DNA from 4 places in the Streptomyces sp. NPDC050759 genome. Region 4 is predicted to be linked to each of the others. Evidence: riboswitches for the same ligand, from Rfam matches in the RefSeq annotation. Region 4 holds a riboswitch; each other region holds the start of a gene.

Region 1 (7,445 bases), on a different contig from region 4:
TCGGGGCTGTCCCTCTCGCATACGGATGGCGGGGCTTGGTTAAAGTTTGAAGCAAACCTACACTGGGGGCATGACGACCCGCTGGCTCAGCCCCGACGAGCAACGCGCCTGGCGCGCGTACATCGCGGCCGCGTTCCTCCTGGAGGACACCATCGACCGGCAGCTCCAACAGGAGGCCGGTATGCCGCACGTGTACTACTCCATCCTGGCCACCCTCTCCGAGGCGCCGGAGCGACGGCTGCGGATGACCGAGCTCGCCGAGGGGCTGAAGATCACCCGGCCCCGGCTGACGTACGCCGTCGCCCGGCTGGAGAAGGACGGGCTGGTGCGGCGCGAGAGCTGCGAGTGGGACAAGCGCGGCAGCGTCGCGGTCCTCACGGACGAGGGTATGACGGTGCTGGAACGGGCGGCGCCCGGGCATGTGGAGACGGTCCGCGCCGCGCTCTTCGACCGGCTCACCCCCGAGCAGGTGGGGCAGCTGGAGGAGATCTTCACGAGCGTGACTGAAGGGCTTCTGGGTGAAGGCGGCGGCTCCGAGGAGGTCCCCTGGCGCCGACGCTCGTCCCCGTCCTGCTCGTAAGGAACGCCCCGCGTGACGAGCGCCATAAATCCATTGCTTCAAATTTAAAGCATGGGGTAGTGTCTCGGATCAGTAGAACTGCTTCAAAACTGAAGCAGGTATGCCTACGAACCGGAGTACCCGCATGCCCGACCTGCCCGCCGCCACCCAGCGCTCCCGCGTCCGCGTCCCGCTGCGCTTCGGGGACGGCTACCGCGTAGACGCCGAGCTCGTCACCTTCCACGGCCTGACCGACGGCCAGGAGCACCTCGCCGTCGTCCTCGGCGACCCGGGACCCGCCCCCCTGGTGCGCCTGCACTCCGAGTGCCTCACCGGCGACGTCTTCGGCTCCGCCCGCTGCGACTGCGGCCCGCAGCTGCGCGAGGCGGTCGAGCGCATCGCCGAGCGCGGCGGCGTCCTGCTCTACCTCCGCCAGGAGGGCCGCGGCATCGGCCTCTACAACAAGCTCGACGCGTACGCCCTTCAGGACCAGGGCCTCGACACCTACGCCGCGAACACCGCGCTGGGCCTGCCCGAGGACGCCCGCGACTACACGGCGGCCGCACAGATGCTGCGGGCCCTGGGGATCGAAGAGCTCGACCTGCTCTCCAACAACCCGGACAAGGCGGGCCAGTTGCGCGACCTCGGCATCGACGTCCGCGACCGCGTCCCCACCGGCGTCTTCACCACCGCCCACAACGTCCGGTACCTGCGCGCCAAGGTCCTGCAGACCCAGCACACGCTGCCGCTGGGGGAGTTGACCGAGCTCGGCGTCGGATGAGCGTCACTTGGGCGTGTGCGCCAGATAGGCCAGTACCGCCAGCACCCGCCGATGGCCGCTGTCGCTCGGCGGCAGGCCCAGCTTGAGGAAGACGTTGCCGATGTGCTTGCTGACCGAGCGCTCGGTGACGACGAGGGTCTTCGCGATGGTGGTGTTGTCGTGGCCCTCGGCCATCAGCTTCAGCACCTCGCGCTCGCGCGGGGTGAGGGAGTCGAGGGGGGTGTCGCGGCGGCGGGTGAGGAGTTCGGTGACGACCTCGGGGTCGAGCGCGGTGCCGCCGGCCGCGACCCGCTCCAGCGCGTCGAGGAACTCGTCGACCCGGCCGACCCGGTCCTTCAGGAGGTAGCCGACCCCGCTGCTGCCACCGCCCAGCAGTTCGGCGGCGTACGACTCCTCGACGTACTGCGAGAGCACCAGCACCGGGAGCCCGGGGATCCGCTCGCGCGCCTCGAGGGCGGCCCGCAGCCCCTCGTCGCGGAAGCCGGGCGGCATGCGCACGTCGAGCACCGCCACGTCCGGCCGGTGCTCCAGCACAGCGGGCAGGATCTCCGGACCGGTGCCGACGACGGCCACCACCTCGTGCCCGGAGGACGTCAGCAGGAGGACGAGCCCCTCCCTCAGGAGGGCGTTGTCCTCGGCGATCACCACACGCACGGCAGCTCCACATCGATCACGGTCGGGCCCCCGGCGGGGCTGGTCACTTCGAAGGTCCCGTCGAGCGCGGCGACCCTGCGCCGCATCCCGAGCAGCCCCGAACCCGCGGACTCGTCGGCGCCGCCCCGGCCCTCGTCCCGCACCCGCACGGTCAGGCCGCGCCGGGTGCGGGCGAGCCGGACCTCGGCATGGTCGACCCCGCTGTACTTGGCGACATTGGTGAGGGACTCGGCGACCACGAAGTAGGCCGCGGCCTCCACCGCCGCGGGCGCCCGGGTGCCCGCCTCCAGACCGCCGTCCTCGACGCCGACCGTGAGCCCGCTGCTCGACGCCAGGGCCCGCACCGCGCCGACGAGACCCCGGTCGGTGAGGATCGGCGGATGGATGCCGCGCACCACCTGCCGCAGTTCCGTCAGCGCCTGTTCGGCCTGGTCCTGGGCGTCGTCCAGCAGTCTGCGGGCGGCGGCGGGGTCACGGTCGTAGGCCCGCTTGGCGAGTCCGATCCGCATCGAGAGGGCCACGAGGTTGGCCTGGGCGCCGTCGTGCAGGTCCCGCTCGATGCGGCGCAGTTCGGCCTCGTGTGCGGCGATGGCGTCGGCCCGGGTCTCCTTCAGCTCCTCGACCCGCCGGGCCAGCCTGGCCTTCGGGGAGGGCATGAGCAGCGCGGTCGACCAACGGGCCTCGGTGTCCGCGAGCTTCACGATCAGCGGCAGGACGACCGGGCCGCGGCGCAGGATCCCGGCCCGCACACCGTCGACCACCAGGCCGAGGGGCCACAGCGGGAGGGCGAGGGCGAGGAGGGCGCCGTAGAGGTAGTAGGCGACCATCCAGCGGAGGTCCCTGAGCGTGCCCGGGTCCCGCACGGAGATCCTCAGCCGCTCGCGGAGCGTGCCGGTCATCGGCGTGTACGCCTCGGGGATCTCCCTGCCCGTCCACAGGGCGGTCAGGTTGCGCTTGGCGCCGGCGATCCGCCGTATCAGCAGCACGGCCTCGGGCAGCAGCCAGCAGCCGACCACGGCGACCGTCCCGATGGCGGCGATCAGCAGCACGGTGATGAAGATGTACACGCCGAAGCACATCGCCGCGGCCACCACGAGGTGCACGGTCGCCATCGCCGCACGCTGCACCGACTTCCCCATGCGGCTCACGCTAGATGATCGGGCCCGGGAGCACGGTGTAGCCCGCTACACCACTACGGCCTCCCGTCGTCGATCCGCACGGAAACAACCCTGGCGCGAACCACGCCGCGGATGACGTATGCTGGTCACACAACGACGCGGGGTGGAGCAGCTCGGTAGCTCGCTGGGCTCATAACCCAGAGGTCGCAGGTTCAAATCCTGTCCCCGCTACTCACGGCTCAGGGCCGGAGTCCAGTTACTGGACTCCGGCCCTGAGTGTTTCCCCGGGTCGGGCCGCTGCTCGTGACGTGGGGTGAGCGGGTGAGCGCCCTCCGCTTAACCACTGACAGGCAGTCAAAACCTGTGGGTTGGCTGAGGCGAGGTCAACTCGCCCGTTTTTCACCGTTCATGGGCCGTAAGTCCTGCGGGATTTCGTTAATGATCAAGCGGAACGGCTTGGAATCGGGCCCCCGGGTCTATTAACGTTCGATAACGCAGCGCGGTCGTCCCAGCCGTCACAAGAGACGGCTCCGTGCTCACGCGCCGAATTCCGCAAGGAAACCGGGGAACCACCAACTTGGGGTGAATCGCTCGTAGTCCGCCGTGGCAGCACGGCCGGTATACGCGCGTAGGAGACCTTCCTGCTCCGAACCCGTCAGCTAACCCGGTAGGCGAGAAGGAAGGAAAGGAGCGCGCCCACGTGGCGTCCAACCCGCCTGCCCCCGAGGCGCCGTACGTTCCGAGCGACACCCTCGTGTACGACGGCTACCGCGCCGACGACGAGGCCCCGCTCGGCGAGTGGAACCCGACCGCGGAGTCCCTCGCCCCCGTACGAGGCCGGCACCGCGTCGCCAAGCAGCGTGGCGGAGGATTCGCCCGTAGCTCCACCGTTCTGGGCGTCGGTGTCATAGCCGCCGTCAGCGCCGGCGGGATGGCCAGCGCCAACACCGGCAAGCCGCCGGTCTCCCTCTCCATCCCCGACCTGCCCTCCGTGGGTTCGCTCATCTCGGACGACTCCGACTCCGCCGCGGACGACACGAGCGCCTTCAGCAGCGTCGGCGCCACCACCGCCGACACCGCCAAGGGCACCTCGGACGCCGGTGAGGCGCTGCGCTCGCGCATCCTGGCCCAGGCCGAGGTGCAGCAGGGCCAGATCGACACCAAGGCCGCCCAGGCCGTCGCGGCCGCCGCCGAGAAGGAGGCCGACGCGGCCGCCGCCAAGGCGGAGAAGGACGCTCAGGAGAAGGCCGCCGCCGCGAAGAAGAAGGCGGAGGAGGAGGCCGCGAAGAAGGCCGAGGCCGAGCGCCTGGCCGAGCTCGCCAAGCAGTACACGCTGCCGACCTCGTCGTACACCATCACGGGCACCTTCGGTCAGGCCGGCTCCCTGTGGTCCTCCGGCTATCACACGGGCCTCGACTTCGCCGCGCCCACGGGCACGCCGATCAAGGCCATCCACAGCGGCACCATCACGGAGGCCGGCTGGTCCGGCTCCTACGGCTACCGTACGATCCTGACCCTCGACGACGGCACCGAGCTGTGGTTCTGCCACCAGTCCTCGATCAGCGTCAGCGTCGGCCAGAAGGTCGGCACCGGTGACGTCATCGGCCGCGTGGGCGCCACGGGCAACGTGACCGGCGCGCACCTCCACCTGGAGGTCCACCCGGGCGGCTCGGCCGACGGGATCGACCCGATGGCGTGGCTGCGCGGCAAGGGTCTCAACCCCTGAGGTTTACGGCGATTTTGCGGCCGTTGTGGAAGACGGGCGTCCGGGGCTTGCGTTGACGTAGGACATGACTACTTCTCCGCTTCGCAAGCTCGGCTCCTCCGACCTCGAGGTCTTCCCGCTCTCCCTCGGTGGCAACGTGTTCGGCTGGACGGCCGACGAGGCCCAGTCCTTCGCCGTCCTCGACGCCTATGTCGCCGCGGGCGGCAACTTCGTCGACACGGCCGACTCCTACTCGGCCTGGGTCGACGGCAACTCCGGCGGTGAGTCCGAGAGCGTCATCGGCAAGTGGCTGGCGGCCCGGGGCACCCGCGACGACGTGGTCATCGCTACGAAGGTCAGCCAGCACCCCGACTTCCCCGGCCTGACCGCCACCAACATCAAGGCCGCCGCCGACGCCTCGCTGCAGCGCCTGGGCACCGACCACATCGACCTGTACTACACCCACTTCGACAAGACCGAGGTGCCGGTCGAGGAGATCATCGGCGCGCTGGACGAGCTGGTGAAGGCGGGCAAGGTGCGGGCGATCGGTGCCTCCAACATCTCCGCCGCGCGCCTCGCGGAGTCCCTGGCCTTCTCGGACCGCGAGGGCCTGGCACGCTATGTCGCCCTGCAGCCTCACTACAACCTGGTCTCCCGTGACACCTACGAGGGCGAGCTGCAGGCGGTGGCCGCGCGCGAGGGTCTCGCCGCCGTCCCGTACTACGCCCTCGCCTCCGGGTTCCTCACCGGCAAGTACCGCCCCGGCACGACCGTCGACAGCCCGCGGGCCGCGGCGGGCGCCGGCAAGCACCTGGAGACCGAACGCGGCCGGAAGGTCCTCGCGGCCCTGGACGACATCGCCGAGTCCCACGGCGTCCCGGTCGCCACGGTCGCCCTCGCCTGGCTGGCGTCCCGGCCGACGGTCGCGGCCCCGATCGCTTCCGCGCGTACGGTGGAACAGCTGCCGGCGCTGCTGGGGGTGGCGGAGCTGGAGCTGACGGAGGAGGAGGCGGCGCGCCTGACGGAGGCGTCGGCCTGACTCCCGGGCGGCAGGTGCCGACCGGGCTCTGAGCAGCCCTACGTCCGGTACGGGTTGTACGCGGGGTACGGCACCGCCGGGTGGGGCGGCTGGACCGGGTGCGGCGGATGGCCGTACACCCCGTACACCGGCCAGGGCGGCGCGGCCACCGGTACCGGCGGCGCCGTCATCCGGGCCGCATGGTCCAGCGCCGGCCGCGCGACGTCCCGCCGTCGCCACAGCTCGTGCAGCAACTCCCGCTCCCGTACGACGAAGTCGGCGTTCGCCCGCCCGAGCCGCCCCCGGCGCCGGAGGAACGCCAAGGACGTCGCGTACGCCTCGTACTGCGAGACGGCCCGTGCCGCGGCCCGCCCGCCGAACTGGCGCCGTGCGTACTCCCGCGCCACCCGTCGCGCCCGCATCGAGCCCAGCACATACGGCTCGGTCGGCGCCAGCCACCCGGCGACGGCGTACGCGGGCAGTTCCTCGCGCACGGTCTTCAGCTCCCGCTGCCGCGTCCAGATGACCAGCCAGGTCAGCAGCGCGAACGCCGGCACCATGAACATCGCGTACACCGCGAAGAATCCGAACTCCCCGAACGTCGACGAGCCGTTCCACGTCGCGTGCATGCCCATCGCGAGCAGCAGCCCGGACAGTGGGACGAGCACCCGTCGCACGTGCTGGCGTTCGGCCGAGAGCGCGGAGATGCCGAAGCCGATGCCGGTCAGGACGGTGAACAGGGGGTGCGCGAACGGCGACATCACGACGCGCACGAAGAAGGTCGCGGCGGTGACGGAGGCGATGCCGCCGTGGCCGTTGAGCTGGTCGGTGCCGAAGGCGGTGCCGAGGTAGAGGATGTTCTCGGTGAAGGCGAAGCCGGTGGCGGTGACCCCCGCTATCACCACACCGTCGACGATTCCGGTGAAGTCCCGTCTGCGGAACAGGAAGACGAGCAGCACGGCGGCGGCCTTGGCCGACTCCTCGACGATCGGCGCTATCACGGTCGCGCCGAGGGTGTCGGCGCCGGACGGGTCGGCGGTCGCCGTCGCTATCCACTTCGTCGCGAAGCTGTTGGCGATGATCGCTATCAGCGCCGCCGCGCAGGCGCCCCACGCGAAGGCGAACAGCAGATTGCGCCAGGGCCCCGGTTCGACCCGGTCGAGCCAGCGGAACGCGGCTATGAGCAGCGGTACGGGCAGGACGGCGAGCCCCAGGCCGACCAGGAACCCCTCGGTACCGGTCTGTTGACGGACCAGGGCGAGGATGACGAGCCCGGACAGCGCGAGGAGCGTGATCAGGGCGCCGTAGCGCAGCCTCCCCCGGAGGAGGTGTCCCCACCGCTGCCACCAGTGCGCATGCCGCAGCGCGGCGCCACCGGTGGGGTCACCGGGGTGCGTCGGATACGGGGGACAGGTGGCCACAGCATCGACCTTAACGAGACAGAGGCGCCGCCCGCAGGCGGGGCGGGTGATCAGGCGCCGGTGGGGGGCCGGTCGGGTCGGTCGCCGTGCTGTACGCGGCGGAACAGCAGGTCGTTCACGACATGTCCTTTGTCCAGTCCCTGCCCCTCGAAACGAGTCAGCGGCCGGAAGTCGGGACGTGACGCGAAA
Region 2 (7,445 bases), on a different contig from region 4:
TCCCCGAGCGGGAAGAGGATGGCCCCCACCGTCAGCGCCGAGAGGGCTACCACGAGGGTGGCGACCAGGCAGAACACCATCACCGTCGCGTACTTGGTGAGGAGCAGCCGGGTGCGGCCCGCCGGGGCGACCAGGAGGTAGCGCAGGGTACCGGCGTTGGCCTCGCCCGCGATCGCGTCGCCCGCGATGACGCCGACGGACATCGGGAGGAAGAAGGGGAGGGTCGCGGCGAGGGCGGTGAAGACCAGGAAGAGGCCGTTGTTGGTGATCTGCGAGATGAAGGCGGGGCCACCACCACCGTCGGCGCCGGCCGAGGAGCCGTCGCTGGTCTCGATCTTCACTGCGATGCCTACGAGGATCGGGACCGCCGCGAGTACGGCGAGGAGAGCGAGGGTTCGCCAGCGGCGGAAGGTGGTGAGCAGTTCGTTGCGCAGGAGGGTGCCGAGGAAGGTTGTACGACGGCTGCGGGCGGGTTGTGGCTGGTCGCGCCCGCGCGGCGGTAGCCGCACATTCGACACGGCCCCGCGCCCCTGCGGGGCGCTCAGCTCAGCCTGCGACATCGAAGCCCTCCCCCGTCAACGCTACGAAGGCGTCCTCCAGGGAGGCTCGTTCGACACCGAAGCCCCGTACCCGTACCCCTGCCGTCACCAACGCGGCGTTGATGGCGGCGAGTTCGCCCTCCGGAGGGTCGGACGTCACCCGGTCCTCGTCGATGACCACATCACCGACCCCCTGCTCCTTCAGCACCCGCGCCGCGTCCGTCGTGTCCGGTGTCGTGACCACCAGCCTGCTCCTCGCGCCCGCCGCGAGGTCGCTCACCGATCCCTGGGTGATCAGGCGGCCCTGGGCCATCACCGCTGCGTGGGTGCATACCTGTTCGATCTCGTCGAGGAGGTGGGAGGAGAGGAAGACGGTGGTGCCGTCCGAGGCCAGCTCTCTCACCAGGGAACGGATCTCGCGCATGCCCTGTGGGTCCAGGCCGTTGGTCGGTTCGTCCAGGACCAGGAGTCTGCGGGGCTGGAGCAGGGCCGCCGCCAGGCCGAGGCGCTGTTTCATGCCCAGCGAGTACGCCTTCGCCTTCTTGCCGGCGGCGGCCGCCAGGCCCACCCGGTCCAGGGCCGCTGCCACGCGGGTGCCCCGGGTGCGGGGGTCGGCGGTCGGGTCCGCGGCGTCGTAGCGGATGAGGTTGTCGCGGCCGGAGAGGAAGCCGTAGAGGGCCGGGCCCTCGATGAGCGCGCCGACGTGCGGGAGTACGGTCCGGGAGGCGCGCGGCATGGGGTGGCCCAGGACGCGCGCCGAGCCGGAGGTCGGTTCGATGAGGCCCATCAGCATGCGGATGGTGGTGGTCTTGCCGGAGCCGTTCGGGCCGAGGAAGCCGAAGACGCTGCCCGCCGGGACGGTCAGGTCGAGACCGTCCACGGCGAGCTGTCCGCCGCGGTAGCGCTTGGTGAGGGCGTGGGTGCGGATGACGCCGTCACCCGCGTCTCCGCCCTCGCGCGCCCCCTCCGGATCCGGCTCCGTGGCGGACGGCTGGTCCATCGGCTCCCTCGATTCGTCGTGCCGTGCGCGTCCTACTTCGCCGCGTCGGCCGCCTTCACCAGCGCGTCCTTGGTGACCGCGCCGACGTAGACCTTGCCGTCGTCGGTGATCAGGGCGTTGATCAGGCGGGTCTTGAAGACGGTGCCCTCGCCGAACTTCCCGGAGACCTTGTCGCCGAGCGAGTCCAGGAAGCCGCCGACGTCACCGCCGACCTCGGAGCCGGACGGGACGCCCTGGCCGCCGGTGTCGAAGGTGGCTATGGAGTCCCAGCCGTCCCCGATGACGTTCAGCCCCTCGGGGCCGCCCTTGCCGAACTCGTCGGCCGAGCCCTTGCCGAAGCCCTCGGGGTGCTCGGAACGCTCGGAGCGCCCGGGCGCCTTGGTGGCGTCCCCCTCCTCGACCTTCGCGCCCTTGGGCGGGGTGAAGTCGAAGGTCGAGGCGGCCGGCTTGGCGAAGCTGACCTGGGTGAAGCCCGCGTCCACGACGGCGGAACCGCCGCTCGCCGGCGTCAGCGTGAACTTCAGCGGCAGCCCGGTCTTCGAGTCCACGGCCACGGTGATCTGGCCGACCGTCGACCCTTCGTCCTTGGGCTTGATGACGAGCCGGTAGGCGTCCCGCCCCGCGACCTGCGCGGTGCCGTCCACCGTCACCGACGTGGTCTTGTCGGCGGCCTTGAGAGCCTCCTCGGCGAGGTCCTTGGGCGTCGCCGGGAGCTCTTCCTTCTGCTTCCCGTCGCTCTCGGAGGCCGTGGTGTGGAAGACCGAGTTGGACTTGCTGTCGTAGCCCCAGACGTCCTTGCCGTTGTGGATGAGGCTGTATTCGGCCGCGTTCTCCAGCAGCGAGACCTTCTGCCTGTTCTCGCCGTCGGCCGCGACGCGCAGTGTGTGCGTGCCGGAGGCGAGCTCGGTGAGCTTGGTGGAGGGGTCGGCGGAGGAGCCGTCGCCCGAGCCTGAGGGCCCGGCGGCGGAGCCGAACGAGCTCTCCAGGCCGCCGAGGTCCGGCAGCCCCAGATCCGTGGTGATCTTCACGGTGCCGGAAAGCTGCTGTACGTCCGATGCGGCGATCTTCTCGATGAGTTCCTGGGCGCTGATCTTCGGCAGGTCGGGGTCACCGGAGTCGGCGAGCGCCGGGACGAGCCCGATGGTCGCCGCCGCGATGCCCACCACCGTGGCCGGCACGGCGTATCGCGCGGCCTTGCGGCGGCGCGCGGAGCGCAGCTCTTCGGCGTCCGCGGCGGTCGCGCTGTCGTCGGATTCGTACGGTGCCATGTGTGCCTTACCTCCGTCGTCGGCGGCGGCTGTCAACTCCCCTGCGTCCACCCTGTAGCCGCCATTCTCACCCGAATCGGTGAGGAGTGGTGTTTTCTGTGATGTCCATCTGACCAAATCGGCCATGAGAATGCGTCAGACCTCGGAGCCAACTCCGTGTACACCTGGGGTATGACACGACATGCGGGCGCCCCCTACTACCCGTAGGGGGCGCCCGCTCTGCCAAACGGTCCGCAGGTGTTAGCCCGCGCGATGCACCACCGCGTCGCACAGCTCCATCAGGGCCGCCTTCGCGTCGCACTCCCGCAGCGGGGCCAGCGCCGCGCGCGCCTCCTCCGCGTAGCGCACGGTGTCCTTGCGGGCCTGCTCCAGCGCGGGGTGCGTCCGCAGGGCGGCCAGCGCCTCCGCGTGCCGGGCGTCGTCCGTGAGGTCGGAGTCGAGCAGCTCGCACAGGGCGATGTCCTCGGCCAGACCAAGACGCGCGGCCCGCTCGCGCAACCGCAGCACCGGCATCGTGGGGATGCCCTCGCGCAGGTCCGTGCCCGGCGTCTTGCCGGACTCGTGGGAGTCGGAGGCGATGTCCAGGACGTCGTCGGCGAGCTGGAAGGCGACGCCGAGACGCTCGCCGTACTGGGTCAGGACGTCCACGACCGTCTCGTCGGCGCCGGACATCATCGCCCCGAAGCGGCACGAGACCGCGACCAGTGAGCCCGTCTTGCCGCCGAGCACGTCCAGGTAGTGCTCGACCGGGTCCCTGCCGTCCTGCGGCCCGGCCGTCTCCAGGATCTGGCCGGTGACCAGGCGCTCGAACGCCTCCGACTGCACCCGGACCGCCTCGGGCCCGAGGTCGGCCAGAATGTGCGAGGCGCGGGCGAACAGGAAGTCGCCGGTCAGCACGGCCACCGAGTTGCCCCAGCGGGTGTTGGCGCTGTCGACGCCCCGTCGGACCTCGGCCTCGTCCATCACGTCGTCGTGGTACAGCGTCGCGAGGTGGGTCAGCTCCACCACCACGGCCGACGGCACCACGCCCGGCGCATAGGGATCCCCGAACTGGGCAGCGAGCATCACGAGGAGCGGACGGAACCGCTTTCCACCCGCGCGCACCAGATGCTGGGCGGCCTCGGTGATGAAGGGAACCTCACTCTTGGTGGCTTCGAGCAATCCCTCCTCGACAGCCGCCATTGCGGCCTGGACATCGGCTTCCAGAGCCTGGTCCCGCACGCTCAGCCCGAACGGCCCGACGACGGTCACGAGGGGTCTCCTGTCTGCTGGTGTCCCACTGGCGGTTATACGGAATGTCGATAGGTCGCTGCCCTCACTCAAGTCAGCGTATCCGGTCACCTTTGGATCACCGATAGCGCCCGCCCCGTCCATGCCAGGCGGTATCGGATCACGACCAGTATGTTTTTGATCACCTGAAAAGAAGGGATATCTATCGACTTGTAGGGAAGCAGTCGCAACACGCTCGCGCACGGCGGTCCGGGCATGTCGGCGTCCTGATCGCCTGCGGCCACTACGCCACATCCATCCCGACCGGTCGGTCGGCTCCTTCGCGGGCCCGCTGATCCCCGGCAGGCTCGGTGACCGCAAGGGCTGGTTGTCGGCGACGTGTGGCGGGACCTGCGGCTGGGCGACTCGAACAGGTCGACCCGTTCATCCACACCTGGCTCGACCTCCAGACGGGTGACACCTACTGGCGCGACGGCAGCGTCTGCGAGGACTACGGCGCGATCGACGCGGCCGTCCTCGCGGTGGACGGCCGGCACGACCCGGTCCTCAGTCTCGTCGAGCACCTGCCCGTCGGGCGCATACGGGCTCATCGGTGCATGGCCGCACGGGCCGACATGGCCTTCCCCGAACGTGACGACGGTGCCGTACGGCCTCCAGGGCCCTGCTGTCCTTGTCCGCTCTCGCTCCCCGCAGCACACGGGCACGCGTTCCCGCCCGGCCGCCGGAGCCGGCGGGCAGCTTCCTCGAACTGCCGGTACGCGCGCGTGAAGCCTCCTCGGACGTCGCGTTCGAGGAGCCCGAGCCGTGCGAGCCGCTCGGCGTCAGGCCCCCCGGGTACACCTGCGACGGGACGGACTTCCGCACCTCGAGCGAGGTCGTCCGCACCGACGGCGGTGAGGCGGCCCTCCACCGGACAGGGGAGCAGCGGATCCCACGGACAGCCGGTTGACTACGAGTTGGGCATTCTTGACCGTTTTACACCTCTTGCGCTCGGCTGTGACTTGGCCCACGCGGACAGGTGGACGGACGCCGATCCGGAATCTTTCGATCCGCCTTTGCCGACATGCCAGTTGAGGGTTGGCGACCGCAAAGGATCAAGTGCCCCAAATGCCTCCTCTCAAGGTCAATAGGCCTCGCATGTGAATTCGCCACTTGTTCCGGACATGTGCTCTCGCATACGTTCCCGGCCTGTCGGGCGGACGCCGAATCCTGCCACCGCCCGTACACCCACCGAGAAACCAGGGCAGGAGCGGGGGACCCAGGTAAGCCGCCGGACCGGGCGTCTTCGGACATACCGGTACGGCTCGGGGTGAAGTCATGCCTTTCGTAGGCGTGGCCGGGCAACTCCAGCCCGAACCCGACAGCTCACCTCGCAGGCGCCGGAGAGGAACTTCGCCATGTCTGCTGCCGCTCAGCACCGACGTCCCCGTACCAGCCGTCTCGTCCGCAAGCTCGCCGTCGCCGGCACCGGAGCCGCCGTACTCGCGCTCCCCCTCATCGGCGCGACCAGCGCGTCCGCGGCCACCCCACCCCTGCAGACCGCGACCACGCTCGGCTACTCCAACACCCTGGACGGCTGGATCCGCGCCTCCCTCGCCGTCATGGCGGAGCACGGCATTCCCGGCTCCTACGACGGCATCTACCGCAACGTCATCCGCGAGTCCTCCGGCAACCCGTACGCCATCAACCTCTGGGACTCCAACGCGGCCGCCGGCACGCCCTCCAAGGGCCTGCTGCAGGTGATCGACCCGACCTTCAACGCCTACCACGTGGCCAACACCTCGTGGGACCCGTACGACCCGGTCGCGAACATCACCGCGGCCTGCAACTACGCGGCCCAGCGGTACGGGTCCATCGACAACGTCTTCGGCGCCTACTAGGCCCCGGGAAACAGTCTTTCGAGGACGACGGCGATGCCGTCGTCCTCGTTCGACAGGGTCACCTCGTCGGCCACGGCCCTGAGTTCGGGGTGGGCGTTGGCCATCGCGACGCCGTGGGCCGCCCAGTCGAACATGGGGATGTCGTTGGGCATGTCCCCGAAGGCGATCGTCATCTCCGGCCTCAGGCCCAGGTGTTCGGCGGCCAGCGCGAGGCCCGTCGCCTTGGTGATGCCGCATGGCTGGAGTTCGACGGTCCCGGGCCCCGACATGGTGACCGTGGCCAGCGAGCCCACCACCGAGCGCGCCGTCACCGCCAACTCGTCGTCGGACAGATAGGGATGGCGCAGCAGCACCTTGCTGATCGGCTCGCACCACAGGTCGTCGCGCCGGTCGACCCGCACGGCCGGCAGGGTCGGGTGGGGCATCAGATAGCCCGGCTCGATGAGAGTGAGCCCGTCGACACCGTCCTGGTCCACGGCCGCGTACACCTGCCCGACCTCGGCCTCGATCTTCCCGAGCGCGGTCTCGGCCAGCTCCTGGTCCAGGGTCACCGACCACAGCAGACGGTCCGCACCGGCGTCGTACACCTGCGCGCCCTGCCCGCACACCGCGAGCCCCGTGCTGCCCAGGTCGTCGAGCAGCGGCCGCACTCTGGGCGCCGGCCGTCCCGTCACGACGAGATGCCGGGCCCCGCCCGCGGCCACCCGCGCGAGCGCGGCCAACGACCGGTCGGAGAAGGTGTCGTCGGCGCGCAGCAGCGTGCCGTCCAGGTCGGTGGCGATCAGTGCATATGCGGGGGAGGCGGCCATGATCAGAGAATACGGATGGTTGGCCCCTGCGACTCGACGCGAACCGGACGGCTGCTGCTTTCACATCCGTTGACGTGAGTTCCGCTTCCGCTCACGCCGAGTCCCGGACGACGAGTTCCGTCGGGAGGATCACCCCGGCCGTGTCCTCGCCGGCGATCTGGGCGAGGAGCATGCGGACCATCTCGGCGCTGATGCGGTCGAAGGGCTGGCGCATGGTGGTGAGGGCGGGGGCGATGGCGGTGGCCGCGGGTGAGTCGTCGAAGCCGCCGACGGTGATGTCGCCGGGGACCGAACGCCCGGCCTGCTGAAGGACGTTGACGACACCCAGGGCCATGAGGTCGGAGGCGACGAAGACGGCGTCCATGTCGGGAGCCTGGGCCAGCAGGCGACGGGCCGCCCGTTCGCCGCCGCTGCGCCGGAAGTCGCCCTCGACGACGAGCGCCGGGTCGTAGGGCAGGCCCGCCTCGGCCAGCACGTCCCGGTAGCCGGCCAGCCGGTCGGGGCCGCCCGGCATGTCCAGCGGCCCGGTGACCATCCCGACGCGGCGCCGGCCCCCGGTGAGCAGATGGCGGACCATCTCCTGCGCGCCCTCGCGGTCGGCGGCCGCCACGTAACTCACCTTGGAACCGAGCCCTATCGGCTTGCCGCAGACCACCAACGGGATCCCCGCGTCGTGGAGTTCGGCGGCGACGGGGTCGCCGCTGTGGTTGGAGAGCAGC
Region 3 (7,445 bases), on a different contig from region 4:
GGCGGTCGGCGGCCCCGAGGTCGGTGTGCGACTGTTTGGCCGCGTCCGGGTCGACCACGATGAAGCCCGTCTCGCCCGGCATCACATAGTGCAGCCGCTGCCGGATCTGCTGCTCGGCGTACGTGTCGTCCTGCCAGCGTGCCTTGAGGTCGCGCAGCTTCTCCACCCGCTCGGCGGCCCGCGCCTTCTCCCGCTGCAGGTCGGCGATCTCGGCGCGCTGGGAGACGTACTGCCTTATCGGGTACGCCAGCGCCACCACCAGCGTGCACAGCACGAGCGCGAGCAGCGCGGCCCGGCCGGTCAGCCGGGAGCGGCGGGCCTGTCGCTTGGTCTGGGAGCGGTAGACACGGGCCGCGGTCTGCTCGCCGAGCAGTCTGATCCTGGTCGCGGTGGAGAAACGGTCCCGGTCCTTCACGGCCATCGGCTTTCCGCCTCCCCTTCTACGTGCGTACGTCCCCGCACACGGTACGGGACCGGTACGGGGACGTACGTACGACTGGCGAAGGCTTAGCCCTGCCGGGGTCAGCCCTTGAAGCTGCTCAGCCCTTGAAGCGCGGGAACGCGGAGCGGCCGGCGTACACCGCCGCGTCGTCGAGGATCTCCTCGATGCGCAGGAGCTGGTTGTACTTGGCGACGCGCTCGGAGCGGGCCGGCGCACCGGTCTTGATCTGGCCGCAGTTGGTGGCGACGGCGAGGTCGGCGATGGTGACGTCCTCGGTCTCGCCGGAGCGGTGCGACATCATGCACTTGAAGCCGCTGCGCTGGGCGAGCTCGACGGCGTCCAGGGTCTCGGTGAGCGAGCCGATCTGGTTCACCTTGACGAGCAGGGCGTTGGCGGCGCCGTCGTCGATGCCGCGGGCCAGGCGCTCGGGGTTGGTGACGAACAGGTCGTCGCCGACGATCTGGACCTTGTCACCGAGCTTGTCGGTGAGGACCTTCCAGCCGGCCCAGTCGTCCTCGAACAGCGGGTCCTCGATGGAGACGAGCGGGTAGGCCGCCACGAGCTCCTCGTAGTACTCCGTCATCTCGGCGGCGGAGCGGTCCTTGCCCTCGAACTGGTACTTGCCGTCCTTGTAGAACTCGGAGGCGGCGACGTCGAGCGCCAGGGCGACCTGCTCGCCGGGGATGTAACCGGCTTCCTTGATGGCCTCGAGGATGAGGTCCAGGGCGGCGCGGTTGGACTCCAGGTTCGGCGCGAAGCCGCCCTCGTCGCCGAGGCCGGTGGACAGGCCCTTGCTCTTCAGGACCTTCTTGAGGGTGTGGTAGACCTCGGTGCCCCAGCGCAGCGCCTCGGAGAAGGACTCCGCGCCGATCGGGGCGATCATGAACTCCTGGATGTCCACGTTGGAGTCGGCGTGCGAGCCGCCGTTCAGGATGTTCATCATCGGCACCGGCAGCAGGTGCGCGTTCGGGCCGCCCAGGTAGCGGAAGAGCGGGAGGTCGCTGGCCTCGGAGGCGGCGTGCGCGACGGCGAGGGAGACGCCGAGGATGGCGTTGGCGCCGAGCGAGCCCTTGTTGTCGGTGGCGTCCAGGTCGAACATCGCCTGGTCGATCAGGCGCTGCTCGGTGGCGTCGTAGCCGACCAGCTCCGGGCCGATCTGCTCGATGACGGCGAGGACGGCCTTCTCGACACCCTTGCCGTGGTAGCGGTTCGGGTCACCGTCGCGGAGCTCGATGGCCTCGAAGGCGCCCGTGGAGGCGCCGGACGGGACGGCGGCACGACCCGTGCTGCCGTCGTCGAGGCCGACCTCGACCTCGACCGTGGGGTTGCCTCGGGAGTCCAGGATTTCCCGGGCTACGACGACGTCGATGGACGGCACGAGCATCTCCTTCTTGGGGTGTGACACGGTCCGCCGGGACCGCGGTGGGTTCTGCGAGACCGAGCCTAACCGCCTCCGGAGGATCGGCCACCGTGTGGACCGCCCCGTGGACAGAACCGAGAGTAAATTGTTTCTGAACTGAACAAAGACGTCCCGGTGGCGGCACATGAAAAGACCCCGCCCCGGTGCGTACGGGGGAACACGCACCGGAGCGGGGAGCCCGTGGGGACGGGGGGACCCTCACGAGGCCTTCATCGTGAAGGACACGGATGTGAGAGCGCTGTGGTTCAGCTGGGTCTTACTTCAGGTGCAGCTGCTGGCCGGGGTAGATGAAGTCGGCGTCGGTGATGATGTCCTTGTTCAGCTTGAACAGCTTCTGCCAGCCGCCCTTGACCTTGTGCTTCTCGGCGATCGAGCTGAGGGTGTCACCCTTGACGACCTTGTACTCGCCGTCACCCTTCTTGACCTTCTTGCCGGTCGGGGTGGTGACGGTCTTCTTGGCCGCCGGACGGTCGGTCGAACGGGAGGCGCTCTGCTCCTCGGTCGAACGGCTGCTCGTGTTCGAGGAGCTGCCGGAGGAGGACGAGCTGCTGCCGCCGCTGTAGCCGGCGCTGGACAGGCCCTTGCCGCAGACCGGCCAGGCACCCTTGCCCTGCGAGGCGAGGACCTTCTCGGCGACGGCGATCTGCTGGGACTTGCTGGCCTGGTTGGCCTGCGCGGCGTACTGCGTGCCGCCGTACGCGGCCCAGGTGGAGGCCGAGAACTGCAGGCCGCCGTAGTAGCCGTTGCCGGTGTTGATGGACCAGTTGCCGCCGGACTCGCACTGGGCGACGGTGTCCCACTCGGAGGCGGTGGCGGCGGAGGCGTTGCCGGCCGCCATCAGCGGGGCGGCGATGGCGACACCGGTGACACCGGCAAGCGCGGCGGCACGGGTGGCCTTGGACGGACGACGGTGCTTGCCCTTACCGGAAAACAGCATGGTGGATCCCCTCACCGACGCCTGCGAGGTGAGCTGTCGGGTTCGGGCCGGTTGAGTTGCCCGGCCGCACATCTCGCGATGCGCGGCTTCACCCCAAGCCGGTCCAGCGTGAACTGCTGGGCCCGGCACTTACCTTGGGTCCCCCGCTCCTGCCTACGGCGCTTGACGCGACGACTGTTCCCGTACGGCCGCTGGCAGGATTCGGCGTTGCGACAGACGGGGCTCGGGTTGCCGAGCGGTCACGACCGTAGACACGCGTTCGGCGGAATTTCAAAGACGATCAAGGCTTCTGAGACTCATCCCACACTTTCACCAAAGGGGACATTCGGTGCGAAGTGTGACGTGAACTCCCGTTGTTTTTCTGGGCTTTTCAGCCCTATTCAGCCCCTGTGTCGAGCGTCTGACCGGCGACGATGTTGCTCGGGTCGGCCCCGATGCGGTCCTTGTTCTCGGCGTAGAGGGCGCGCCATCCGCCGTCGAGGCCAAGGGAGTCGGCGATGGAGGCGAGGGAGTCGCCCTCCCGGACGGTGTAGGTGAGGGCGGCGTGGCGGCCGGCCGCGGAGGAGGCCGTGCTCTTCGTCGCATTCTCCTCGGCACTGCCACCCCGGTGCTTGCCGGAGCCGAGAGCGCCGACGTCCACGAGGGCCGAAGAACTACCCTCCTGCCACGACTTGTCCGCTTCGCCCTCTTCTGGGCTCACTACGGGCGAGCTGTCGGAAGGCTGAGCTTCTCCCTTGGCGGAGCCCTCGGAACCCGAGGAGTCCTTCTTGTCCGACGTGCCGGAACCGTCGTCACCGCTGGAGGGGGTGGCCGACGGCGAGGGGGTCGCGGACGAACCGTCCAGCGCGCCGAGCAGACCGGAAGACTCCTCGGAGCCCGACGAGTTGGAGGAACCGGACGAACCGGATGAATCAGACGAACCGGAGGCCGAGGCCGAGGGCGTCCCGCTCTCCACACCCGTGTCGACATCGGCCGAGCTCGAGTCCTTGCTGAGACCGTTGAGCAGGCCGCAGGTCGGCCACGCGGTGATGCCCTGGTCCGCGAGGAGCTTCTCGGCCACGGCTATCTGCTGGTTGCGGCTGGCCAGATCCGCGGTCCTGGCGTATTCGAGGCCGCCGTACTTCTCCCAGTTCTCCTGGGACATCTGGAGGCCGCCGTAGTAGCCGTTGCCGTCGTTCGCGCTCCAGGAGCCGCCGCTCTCGCACTCAGCGACCCGGTCCCAGGTGGTGCCGGTGGCGGCGCTCGCTCCGGTCGCTCCGAGCAGTGGGATCGCGATGGCGGATCCCGTCACACCGGCCGCAATGAGGAGAGCCGGAGCCTGACGGGGGCGACGGTGACGACCGTTCCCGGAGAGCATGGGGGGACCTTTCCCGAGAGAGCAGGGACCTGCGCGGCGGGTGGTGCAGGGCACCGCGCTGGTCCGTGAACGTATAGGGATTCGATCACTTGTCACAAGTTAATGCCGCGTAGATCACGTGAAGATCACAGACTTGAGGGCTCGTCATGTTTACGCGGCCCCGAGCGGGGATAGGCCGGACCCCTCGGTCGATTACCGGACGGGCGTGAACTCCACGGGCAAAGTACGCAGTCCACGCATGATGAGCCCCCCACGCCAGCGCAAATCGGCTGAATCCACCGCGAGTTGCAGGTCCGGGAGACGGGTGAGGAGGGTGGCGAGCGCGGCCTGCCCCTCCAGGCGGGCGAGCGGGGCACCGAGGCAGTAGTGGATGCCGTGACCGTAACCGAGGTGCTGATTGTCACGGCGGGACAGATCGAGCGCATCGGGGTCGGCGAACCGCTCGGGATCCCGGTCCGCCGCCGCGAGCACGACGAGCACCGGGTCGCCGACCGCGATGTCCTGACCGCCGATCCGCAGAGGCTCGGTGGCGAACCGCCAGGTGGCCAGCTCGACCGGGCCGTCGTACCGCAGGAGCTCCTCCACACCGGTCTCCAGAAGGCCTCTTTCCCCGTCGGCCAGGGACTGCTGCAGCCGGTTCCGCTGGTCGGGGTGGGTGAGGAGGGCGTACACGCCGTTCCCGATGAGGTTGACCGTGGTCTCGAAACCGGCGAACAAAAGGATGAAGGCCATGGCCGCGGCCTCGTTCTCGGTGAGGTGCTCGCCGTGGTCGGAGGCCCGGATCAGCCCGGAGATGAGGTCCTCGCCCGGAGCCGGCTCGTCGGGCAGCGCTTCCCGCTTCCGGTGGATGAGCTCGGCGAGATAACCGCGCATCTTCTTCACGGACCGCGCGACCCCGCCGCGCGGTCCGCCTCCGTGACCTGCTTTTGTATGTCGCAGCATCATGCCCGCCCAGTCCCGGAAGTCGTCCTGGTCCTCGCGGGGGACGCCGAGCAGGTCGCAGATCGCGTAGATGGGGAGCGGGAAGGCGAAGTCGTGGATGAGGTCGGCGGTGCCGGTGGCCGCGAACCCGTCGATGAGACGGTCGGTCAACTCCTGTACCCGCGGCGCGAACTCGGCGACCCGCCTGGGCGTGAACGCCTTGCTGACGAGCCGTCGGAGCCTGGTGTGGTCCGGCGGATCGATGTTCAGCAGATGCGTCATCAGCTCCGCCTTGCGCTCCCCCGGGATACCGGTCCTGCCCTTGGCGTGCGCGGGCTCGTCGTGGTGGGCCGGGTTCTTGCTGAGCCGTTGGTCGGCGAGGGCCTGCTTGGCATCCGCGTACCGGGTGACCAGCCAGGCCTCCACCCCGCTGGGCAGCCGGGTCCTGTGCACGGGGGCGTGCTCGCGGAGCCAGGCGTAGGCGGGATAGGGGTTGGTGGCGAACTCCCAGGAGAACAACTCGGGGACGGGAGTCGCGGCGACGGGGACGGCAGGGGACGCGGGGGTGCCGGGGGGCGCAGGGGTGCCGGGGGGCGCAGGGGTGCCGGGGGGCGCAGGGGTGCCGGGGTTGGCTGAGGGCTGGTCGGTCACTCCTTGACGTTATCCGGCGGGTGGGGTGCCTCGACCTCCCGGATCGCGTCCCGGTACGCCCGTGCCGCTGCCCGCAGTGCCGTCTCCGGGTCGACGCCCTCCGCCTCGGCGCGGGCGGCCAGGGCGAGGAGTTCGTAACCGATGCCCTCGGTCTTCGGGAGCGGGACGTCCAGGCCCGCCGCCCGCACCCGCGACGCCAGCTTCGCCGCGAGGGCGAGGCCGGGCTGGCCGAGGGGGATGCCGTCGGTCACCGAACTGCGCTGCTTCTCTATCGCCTTGGTGCGCAGCCAGTGCTGCTTGACCTCCTCGGGGGTGCTGGCCGTCTCGTCGCCGAAGACGTGCGGATGGCGGTGGATGAGCTTGGCGACGATGCCGCCGGCGACGTCGTCGACGGAGAAGGGAGCGTCCGGGTCCTCCTCGGCGATACGGGAGTGGAAGACGACCTGCAGCAGGACGTCCCCGAGCTCCTCGCGCAGCTCGTCGCGGTCGCCCTCCTCGATGGCCTCGACGAGTTCGTACGCCTCCTCGATGCCGTACTTGGCGAGTCCCTCGTGGGTCTGTTGGGAGGACCACGGGCACTCGCTGCGGATCCGGTCCATGACCTGGACGAGGTCGAGGAGCCGGGCACCGGGCAGGTCGTAGGAGGCGGGGAGCAGCTCCAGCTCGGGCATCTGTATGCGTCCGGATCCGGCGAGGCGTGCCAGCCCGTCCGTGAGGGCCGGCTCCCCCTCGCCCGTGGCCACGACGACCACCGTGTGTCCGCCCGCGCACGCTCCGACCAGTTCCTCGGCGGTCGGGGACGTCTCGTCGACCACTGTCCCCGCCTCCCGCAGATACGGCAGCTGGGGGTGGGCACCGTCCGCGCACAGAACACGGTCGGCGGCGTGCAGCGCCTGCCAGGCGGGCCAGGACAGCAGGCCGGGGGCGACGCGGTGGCTGGTGGTGAGCAGGACGATGCGGCCGGGGGCGGACGCCGTGTCGGGGTCCTGGTCAGGGGCGGGCTCGAAGCCGGTTGCGTTCACAGTTCGAAGCTAACGCACGGCGTCGACGGGGCGATCAGGTTGTCCACAGGCAGGGGGTGGCGGGGTGATCGTACGATCATCCACCTGGCTGCCTCGGTGCCGTCACGCGCTCTGCTCGCTCCCCGCCGTGGTGACCTCCCGTACCCACGGGGTGTTCGCGTCGACGCGGGTGCTCTTCTTGACGTCCCAGGTGCCGTAGCGCGGGTTGAGGTCGACGTCGAGTTGCCTGGACGCCTTGCTCAGGGCGTTCCAGAAGGCGGGGTCGCTGGTGTCGGTGCCGAGTTTTCCGGCGAGTTTCTGGGCCTCCAGTTGGAGGCGGAGGTTGTCGTCGAGGCGTTCGGGTGCGATGCCGTACTGCTGGAGCCATGCCTTCTCGAGGCCCTTGGCGCCGCCCGCCTGCTCCTCCAGACCGGAGCGCAGCTCCTGGACCTCCTTGCGGGTGACGGACACGCCCGCGTTCTCGGCCGCCCGGTGCAGCACCCGGTCGAGGACCATGCCGTGCAGGACGTCCCGGGTGAGGGTGCCGGTCTTGGCGATGGCCTGCGTGTACTGCGTCTCGTCGGTGACGGCCGCCCGCTGCGCGTCACGCACCTCGGTCACCCGGTTCTCCAGCTGGGAGACGGTGATCCGCTGCCCGCCGACGACGGCCGCCGCGCCGGGATGCGCGTCGCTTCCGCAGGCGGTGAGCAGGGGTG
Region 4 (7,445 bases):
AGGTCGTCGAAGTCGAGGGCGTTCGCCTCGCGCAGCCGCGACTGGTACATGGCATAGGCCTGGGCGAGGGTCTTCTCGAAACCGTCGGTGGCCTGGGCGGCGAAGTCCTCCTCGTCGATCAGCTCGTTCTTCAGGTTGCTGATCTTGGCGCTGAAGGACTTCGGCGGGTAGCGCTTGGGGTCGAGGTCCAGGTCGCGGCAGACCAGAGCCATCAGGCGCTTGCTGTCGGCGGCGTCGTAGATCGAGAAGGAGGAGGTGAAGCCGAGCTTCTTCGACTCCCTGCGCAGGATCCGCACGCATGCGCTGTGGAAGGTCATCACCCACATCGCGTTCGCGCGCGGGCCGACGAGGTGTTCGACGCGCTCCTTCATCTCGCCCGCGGCCTTGTTGGTGAAGGTGATCGCGAGGATCTGGCCCGGGTGGACGTGGCGCTCGCCGAGGAGATGGGCGATGCGGTGGGTGAGCACCCGGGTCTTGCCGGAGCCGGCGCCGGCCACGATGAGCAGCGGGGTGCCGGAGTGCACCACGGCCGCGCGCTGGTTCTCGTTCAGCCCGTCCAGGAGCGCGGCGGGGTCCACCACCGGGCGGGGGGCGCCGTCGCGGTAGTACGCGTCCCGGTCCGGGGGCGCGTCGAACTTCCCACCGAACAGGTCGTCCGGAACGGGTTCCGGTACGTGCTCGTCCTCGGGCGGCGGCGGTTCTTCCCCGTGGGCCCTAGGGGCCTGGAGGTCCGCCAGGAAGCTGTCGTCAAAGAGGCTGCTCATCGCTCTCCGAGTCTAGGGTGCCCCACTGACACACCGCCGCCGCCCTGAGAACATCCCCTCGGATCAGAACCCGATGATCTTCCAGACCTGCAAGTCGTCACAGATCACACCGGATGGGCCACGCGGAGCGACACCCGAGTCCAGGGTCACGAAAATGTATCGGGCATATCGAACATCAACCTTCACAGAGGCCACACCCGTTGGCTACCGTTCCGGGCAGGCCGTACGACCCCCTCCGGCGAACGTCGCCGGGCCGCACGGCCTCCGCCGAGTCCGCAGCGCCGCCGCGCGCCCGGAGCCGGGGACCCACCGACCTTGGGGTGAATCGGCCGACTCCCGCCCACGGGAGCGCCGTAGGGCAACCCTTCCCGCCCGAACCCGACAGCTAACTCGGTAGGCGGAGCATTGGAAGGAGTCGCCTCCCTTGGCGTCGCACCGCAAGTCGCGTCCCGTGGGTACGCGCGTAGCAGGCATACGGACCCCGGCCCTCGCGACGGCCGCCCTCACCTCCGTGGCCCTGCTGTCCCAGTCGGCGAACGCCGCGCCGGCCGATGACAAGCCGAGTCTCGAAGAGGTGGAGAAGAAGGTCGACGACCTCTACCGCCAGGCCGAGTCGGCGACCGACACCTACAACGCCGCCAAGGAGAAGACGGCCAAGCAGCGCAAGCAGGTCGACACGCTCCTCGACGACGTCGCCCGGCGCACGGAGCAGCTCAACGAGGCGCGGGAAGAGCTCGGTTCCTTCGCCGCCGCCCAGTACCGCACCGGCGCCGGGGCCTCCGGCACGGCGACCTTCCTGCTCGCCGACACTCCGCAGGACTACTTCGACCAGACACAGTTGATGGGGCGTCTGACGAACCGCCAGAAGGGCGCGGTCGACGACTACGTCTCCGAGCAGTCCGCCACGATGAAGAAGCGCCAGGAGGCCTCCCAGAGCCTCCAGACGCTCACCGAGACGCAGAGCGACCTGAAGACGGCCAAGGCGACCGTCCAGAAGAAGCTCGCCGACGCGCGCGAGATGCTGTCGGAGCTGACGGCCCAGGAGAAGGCGCGCCTCGCGGCGATCGAGAAGCGCAAGCAGGAGGAGGCGGCCCGCAAGGCGGCCGAGCTGGCGCGGCAGCAGGCGGCTGCTGAGAAGGCCGCGCAGGAGGCGGCTCAGGAGACCGCCGCCCCGCAGGAGAGCACGTCGACGGCGACCGACTCCTCGTACGCCACCAAGGCCGCCAAAGCCCTCGCCTTCGTCCGCGCCCAGATCGGCAAGCCGTACGTCTGGGGTGCCACCGGGCCCGACTCCTACGACTGCTCAGGCCTCACCCAGGCCGCCTGGAAGGCCGCCGGCGTCGACCTCCCCCGCGTCACCTACGACCAGGTCAACGCCGGCACCACGGTCTCCCTCGCCGACGCCCAGCCCGGTGACCTGGTCTTCTTCTACGACGACATCAGCCACGTCGGCCTCTACATCGGCAACGGCATGATGATCCACGCCCCCAAGCCGGGCGCGTACGTCCGCGAGGAGTCGATCTACTACGACGGCGAGTCGGCGATCCACAGCGTCGTGCGCCCCGCCTGAGGCACCGCCGGTCACCAGCGCGCGGGCGGGACTCGTTCGCCCGCGCGTATTTCCGCGATTTCCGCGATTTCCGCACGCGCGCGTGCGCGCCCCGCCGGCCGGGCACGCGGAGCTTCCTAGCATCGGCACATGTCCGGTACCTCCCCGCACTCTCCCCTGCGCGTCTGGTGGACGCGGCGCCCGCCCGCGGCCGGGGCCGCCGTGATGGCGACCGGCATCGTGTCGGTCGGGCTCCAGCTTGCCGGCCACGAGACGCTGTCCCGGATCGCCCTGGTGATCGGTTGCGCGGCCTGGCTGGGGGTGGCCGCCGGTTTCGCCGTACGACTGCTGCGGGAGCGCGCGCGATGGTTCGCCGACGACGGGAGACCGGGCGCCCTGACGGCCGTGGCGGCGACCACCGTCCTCGGCACCCGCTTCTCCGCGCTCGGCCGGCAGCCCCTCGCCGAGGCGCTGCTGGCACTGTCCGCGCTGCTGTGGCCGGTGCTGATCGTGCCCGTCGTCGGGAACGGGAAGCGGCGGAGGCCCGGCGAGGTGTTCCTCGGCTGTGTGGCCACCCAGGGCCTCGCGGTCCTCGGCGCCACGCTCGCCGCGGCCGAGTCGGCGGCATGGCTCGCGCACACGGCGCTCGTCCTGTTCTGGCTCGGCCTGGTCCTCTACGGCGTCGCGCTCTACCGCTTCGACCTGCGCCAGGTGATGGAGGGACCGGGCGACCAGTGGATCGCGGGCGGCGCGCTCGCCCTCTCGGCGCTCGCCGGCTCGCAGCTGATCACTGCCGACAGCGCGCGCCTGTACCTGTGGAACGACGACGACCACGGCGTCCTGCGGGCGGTGACCGTCGCCCTGCTGGTGCTGGGCCTGCCTGGTACGCCGTACTGCTGGTGGCCGAGTTCGTGCGCCCGCGCCCGCGCTACGACGTGCGCCGCTGGGTCACCGTGTTCCCCATGGGCGTGACCGCGGTGGCGACCCTGTCGGTCGCCGCCACCGTGGATGTCCCGTGGCTCGAGACCCCGGGTGAGGTGCTGCTGTGGCTCTCGGTGGCGGCCTGGTCGGCCGTCGCCGCGGGGGCGGTCGAGTCCGCCCGGGCCGCCGTCAGGTCCACAGCACCGCGATGAAGACGTTGGCCGTGGTCAGCGCGCCGACCAGGCCGAACAGGCTCTTGTCCACTTTCTCGTCGTCCCGCTTCACATAGACGAGGCCGAGGATCACGATCAGCAGGGCGAGCTTCACGCCGATCTTGATGTTGTTGACGTGCTGGTCGTCGGCCTGGTTGAGACCGACCAGGATCACCCCGGTGACCAGCATCGTCGCGGCACCGTGCAGCATCGCGGGGACGAACCGGGCGGTGCCCCGGCCCATCGCCTTCATCTGCGTGAGGAAGCCGCCGAGCAGCGCGGCGATGCCGATGATGTGCAGGCCGACGAAGAGATGGATGAGTACGTCCATGAGGCCGGAGCCTATTCCGGGCCGCGAGGGGGACCTGCACCGGCCCCTTGAGAGATCTTGCATATATGCGGCCCATAGCACTCGGCACCCGCCAGGGATCCCGGAATCCCGACTTCGGTCAGCGCACCGCGCGAAGTCGACGGAGCCGGGCCGCGATCACGGTCACCTTCGGTCAACCGGCGGTCCCCTGGCGGCAGTTCCGCACAACGCGTTACCTCCCCGTCACGGTCGGGTTTAGCGTCCTCCACCAGGTGACCGGCTCCCCACCGCCGCCCGGGCCAGGGGCGGCAGTCGGCCACCACCGCCGAGAAGGTCCGGCGGCGGCCAGCTCCCCCTGTGCAGGCCGTCGCCGGACGCGCACACCGCCCCGGGCGGGTCGTACGGCCGCTCCCCCTGGCGTTCGTACGTCCGTGAAGCCCGGGGCGGGCGGGCGGTCGAGGAAAGGACGTGCAAGTCCACGTGGCAGCGCACCGCAAGTCCCGCAGGAGCTCGGCCGGCGGCCACACGGTCCGTACGGCAGCGACGATCGCCCTCGCGGGGGCGGCGACGGCGACGGGCTTCGACGGGACCGGACACGCCGAGCCGCAGCTCACACCGACGCAGGTCAAGGCGAAGGTGGACCAGCTGTACCAGGAGGCCGAGGCCGCCACCGAGAAGTACAACGGCGCCAAAGAGAAGGCGGAGGCGGCCGAGACCCGGCTGGGCACCCTGCGGGACGAGGCGGCCCGCAGGACGGAGCAGCTCAACGAGGCACGTGACGCACTGGGGACGATCGCCGCGGCGCAGTACCGCGGCGGCGGCCTCGACCCCGCGATGCAGCTCGCGTTCACCGACGACCCCGATCGGTACCTGGACAGCGCCGAGTTCGTCGAACGGGCCGGTACCCGGCAGGCCGCCTCCGTGGCGAACGTACGCCGGCAGCTGCGGGAGATCGAGCAGTTGCGCGGGGCCGCGCACATCGAGCTGGCATCGCTGAAGTCGCGTCAGGCGGAGCTGAAACGCCACAAGAAGACGATCACCGGCAAACTGGGCGCGGCCCGCCGGCTGATGTCCCAGCTGCCGGCCGAGGAACGGGCGGGGTCGCAGGCGGGCGGGGACCGCGCCTCCCGGGCCACGACGGGCGCCCGCGAGGAACTGACGGCCTCCGGCGCGGCCACCGAGGGAGCCCCCAACTCCCGTGCCGCAGCGGCCGTTTCCTACGCCTACGCCAAACTGGGCAGCCCCTATGTCTGGGGCGCCACCGGCCCGGACGCCTTCGACTGCTCGGGCCTCGTCCAGGCCGCGTACCGCTCCGCGGGCATCTCCCTGCCCCGCACGACCTACGCCCAGATCGGTGCCGGCCAACGCGTCTCCCGCTCCGAACTCCTCCCGGGCGACCTGGTGTTCTTCTACTCGGGCATCACTCACGTCGGTCTCTACATCGGCGACGGGCGGATGATCCACGCCCCGAACCCGTCGGCGCCGGTGCGGGTGGCACCGATCGACGAGATGCCGTTCGCGGGCGCCACGCGGGTGGTGTGAGCGTGCGTGGCCTTCGGGTCAGACCAGCCGCCGTGCCGTCGCCCACCGGGTCAGCTCGTGACGGTTGGACAGCTGCAGCTTCCGCAGCACCGCCGAGACATGGGACTCGACCGTCTTCACCGAGATGAACAGCTGCTTGGCGATCTCCTTGTAGGCGTAACCGCGCGCGATAAGCCTCAGCACCTCCCGCTCGCGCTGGGTGAGGCGGTCCATGTCCTCGTCGACCGGCGGGGCGTCGGTGGAGGCGAAGGCGTCCAGGACGAACCCGGCCAGGCGCGGGGAGAAGACGGCGTCGCCCTCCTGGACGCGGAAGACGGAGTCGACGAGGTCCGTGCCGGTGATCGTCTTCGTCACATAGCCGCGCGCACCGCCCCGGATCACTCCGATCACGTCCTCGGCCGCGTCCGAGACGGACAGGGCGAGGAAGCGGACGGGCTGTTCGGCGTCGGCCATCAACGGGGCGCAGCGACGCAGCACTTCGACCCCGCCGCCGCCCGGGAGGTGGACGTCCAGCAGGACGACCTCGGGGCGGGTAGCGGTGATGACGGTGACGGCCTGGTCGACGTCCGCGGCCTCGCCGACCACCTCGACGCCGGTCTCCTCGGTCCGGCCGATCTCGGCCTGGACGCCCGTACGGAACATGCGGTGGTCGTCGACGAGGACCACGCGCACGTGCCGCTCGCCCGCGCCGCCGGCCGGCGTCGGCTCTACGGGGTCCGTGTTCGCCCCGGTGGGGTCACTCATGACGTCTTCTCCGCCCTCTCCATCTCCAGCTCGACCTCCGTGCCGCCGCCCGGCACCGCACGCAGCCGGGCCGTGCCGCCATGGCGCTCCATGCGGCCGATGATCGATTCTCTGACACCCATCCGGTCGGCGGGTATCGAGTCGAAGTCGAAGCCGGGGCCCCGGTCCCGGACGGACACGAAGACCGTCCGGCCCTCGACTTCGGCGTAGACCTGTACGGCGCCGCCCTCGCCACCGTACTTGGCGGCGTTGACCATCGCCTCGCGCGCGGCCTGCATCTGCGCGCCGGTTCTCTCGTCGAGCGGGCAGTCGCCGACGACCACGACCTCTATGGGGACGCCGTGCTTGTCCTCGACCTCGGCGGCATTGCGCCGCACGGCGTCGGCGAGGTCGGTGGGTTCGTCGGCCTCGTCCTTGCCGGTGCCCTCGGGTTTGTACAGCCAGGTGCGCAGGTCGCGCTCCTGGGCGCGGGCGAGGCGGCGCACTTCGTTCGCGTTCTCCGCGCTGCGCTGGATCAGGGTCAGGGTGTGCAGTACCGAGTCATGCACGTGGGCGGCGACCTCCGCGCGCTCCTGGGCACGGATGCGCATCAGGCGCTCCTCGGAGAGGTCCTGGGTCATGCGGACGAGATACGGCCCCGCGAGGAGCGTTATCCCGACGAGGACCGCGAGGGCCGCCTGGAGGACGGACCCGAGGTGGGCGGCGGAGCCCTGCAGGACGAAGACCCCGGAGACACCGGCGGTGACGAGGAGGACTCCGCCCGCGGCACGCAGCAGTGTCAGGGTGCGCCGGCGGCGGCCCACCTCCATCCAGCGGGCCCGTCGGGCGTTGTCCGCCTGGCGCCAGACGAGGGCGACCCCCGCGCCGACGAGGACGACCGGCCAGAGGTAGGCCTTGGCACCATTGCCCACATTGACATTGCCGACGAAGACCATGGCCACGACGACCATGAGGAGCAGGGCCACGATCTGGCCCTTGTCGGGGCGGCGGGCGACGAGTCTGCGGCGGCCGTCGGGCGAGGTCTCGGTGGACACCAGGGACGGGGGCCGCTGGCCGCCGACCCCGCCCACGCCGAGCGGCACGAAGAACCAGAACGCGGCATACAGCAACGCACCGAGCCCGTCCGCCATGAACAGGCCCACGAAGACGAGCCGCACCCAGATCACGGGCAGCCCGAGATGCCCGGCGAGCCCCCGCGCCACACCACCCAGCCAGCGTCCGTCACTGCTGCGGTAGAGCTTGCGCGGCGGCCGCGGTTCGACGAGTGGCGCTGTGGCGGCTTCCGGCATGCCATCGATGGTCACACGGCCGGGGTGCGGGAGCATCAGGGTTGGCCCCCGAGACTCCCCTGATCTTCGATCGGCGTGCCGCCCGAACGCTTCCCTCCCCCCTTCTCAGGGCCG

What was found. A riboswitch is a leader RNA that binds a small molecule or an ion and turns the genes downstream of it on or off. The one in region 4 is predicted to bind cyclic di-AMP.
Region 1: linked by a shared signal. The riboswitch ahead of ACIBJB_RS46400 (M23 family metallopeptidase) and the one ahead of ACIBJB_RS37215 (NlpC/P60 family protein) in region 4 are both predicted to bind cyclic di-AMP.
Region 2: linked by a shared signal. The riboswitch ahead of ACIBJB_RS34105 (transglycosylase SLT domain-containing protein) and the one ahead of ACIBJB_RS37215 (NlpC/P60 family protein) in region 4 are both predicted to bind cyclic di-AMP.
Region 3: linked by a shared signal. The riboswitch ahead of ACIBJB_RS36550 (transglycosylase family protein) and the one ahead of ACIBJB_RS37215 (NlpC/P60 family protein) in region 4 are both predicted to bind cyclic di-AMP.

What each region holds. Positions count from the first base shown of each region.
Region 1 is NZ_JBITGI010000031.1:67,184-74,628, forward strand. Features, by position in the region: gene ACIBJB_RS46370 (dihydrofolate reductase family protein) at 1-1, opposite strand, end outside; gene ACIBJB_RS46375 (MarR family winged helix-turn-helix transcriptional regulator) at 71-580, shown strand; gene ribA (GTP cyclohydrolase II) at 705-1,340, shown strand; gene ACIBJB_RS46385 (response regulator transcription factor) at 1,344-1,994, opposite strand; gene ACIBJB_RS46390 (histidine kinase) at 1,982-3,133, opposite strand; tRNA gene ACIBJB_RS46395 (tRNA-Met) at 3,270-3,343, shown strand; cyclic di-AMP (ydaO/yuaA leader) riboswitch at 3,644-3,801, shown strand; gene ACIBJB_RS46400 (M23 family metallopeptidase) at 3,813-4,838, shown strand; gene ACIBJB_RS46405 (aldo/keto reductase) at 4,903-5,856, shown strand; gene ACIBJB_RS46410 (PrsW family intramembrane metalloprotease) at 5,895-7,256, opposite strand; gene trmB (tRNA (guanosine(46)-N7)-methyltransferase TrmB) at 7,307-7,445, opposite strand, start outside.
Region 2 is NZ_JBITGI010000014.1:128,704-136,148, reverse strand. Features, by position in the region: gene ACIBJB_RS34135 (ABC transporter permease) at 1-560, opposite strand, end outside; gene ACIBJB_RS34130 (ABC transporter ATP-binding protein) at 547-1,539, opposite strand; gene ACIBJB_RS34125 (outer membrane lipoprotein carrier protein LolA) at 1,572-2,807, opposite strand; gene ACIBJB_RS34120 (polyprenyl synthetase family protein) at 3,048-4,058, opposite strand; partial or broken gene ACIBJB_RS34115 (CocE/NonD family hydrolase) at 4,392-4,739, shown strand; gene ACIBJB_RS34110 (hypothetical protein) at 4,708-4,986, shown strand; cyclic di-AMP (ydaO/yuaA leader) riboswitch at 5,256-5,431, shown strand; gene ACIBJB_RS34105 (transglycosylase SLT domain-containing protein) at 5,435-5,917, shown strand; gene ACIBJB_RS34100 (HAD family hydrolase) at 5,914-6,726, opposite strand; gene ACIBJB_RS34095 (LacI family DNA-binding transcriptional regulator) at 6,818-7,445, opposite strand, start outside.
Region 3 is NZ_JBITGI010000016.1:115,313-122,757, forward strand. Features, by position in the region: gene ACIBJB_RS36540 (septum formation initiator family protein) at 1-421, opposite strand, end outside; gene eno (phosphopyruvate hydratase) at 540-1,826, opposite strand; gene ACIBJB_RS36550 (transglycosylase family protein) at 2,119-2,799, opposite strand; cyclic di-AMP (ydaO/yuaA leader) riboswitch at 2,803-2,970, opposite strand; gene ACIBJB_RS36555 (transglycosylase family protein) at 3,176-4,156, opposite strand; gene ACIBJB_RS36560 (cytochrome P450) at 4,349-5,728, opposite strand; gene ACIBJB_RS36565 (nucleoside triphosphate pyrophosphohydrolase) at 5,725-6,750, opposite strand; gene ACIBJB_RS36570 (SurA N-terminal domain-containing protein) at 6,853-7,445, opposite strand, start outside.
Region 4 is NZ_JBITGI010000017.1:28,102-35,546, reverse strand. Features, by position in the region: gene pcrA (DNA helicase PcrA) at 1-764, opposite strand, end outside; cyclic di-AMP (ydaO/yuaA leader) riboswitch at 1,020-1,181, shown strand; gene ACIBJB_RS37215 (NlpC/P60 family protein) at 1,189-2,334, shown strand; partial or broken gene ACIBJB_RS37210 (tellurite resistance/C4-dicarboxylate transporter family protein) at 2,464-3,446, shown strand; gene ACIBJB_RS37205 (hypothetical protein) at 3,424-3,777, opposite strand; gene ACIBJB_RS37200 (NlpC/P60 family protein) at 4,237-5,298, shown strand; gene ACIBJB_RS37195 (response regulator transcription factor) at 5,317-6,042, opposite strand; gene ACIBJB_RS37190 (PspC domain-containing protein) at 6,039-7,331, opposite strand.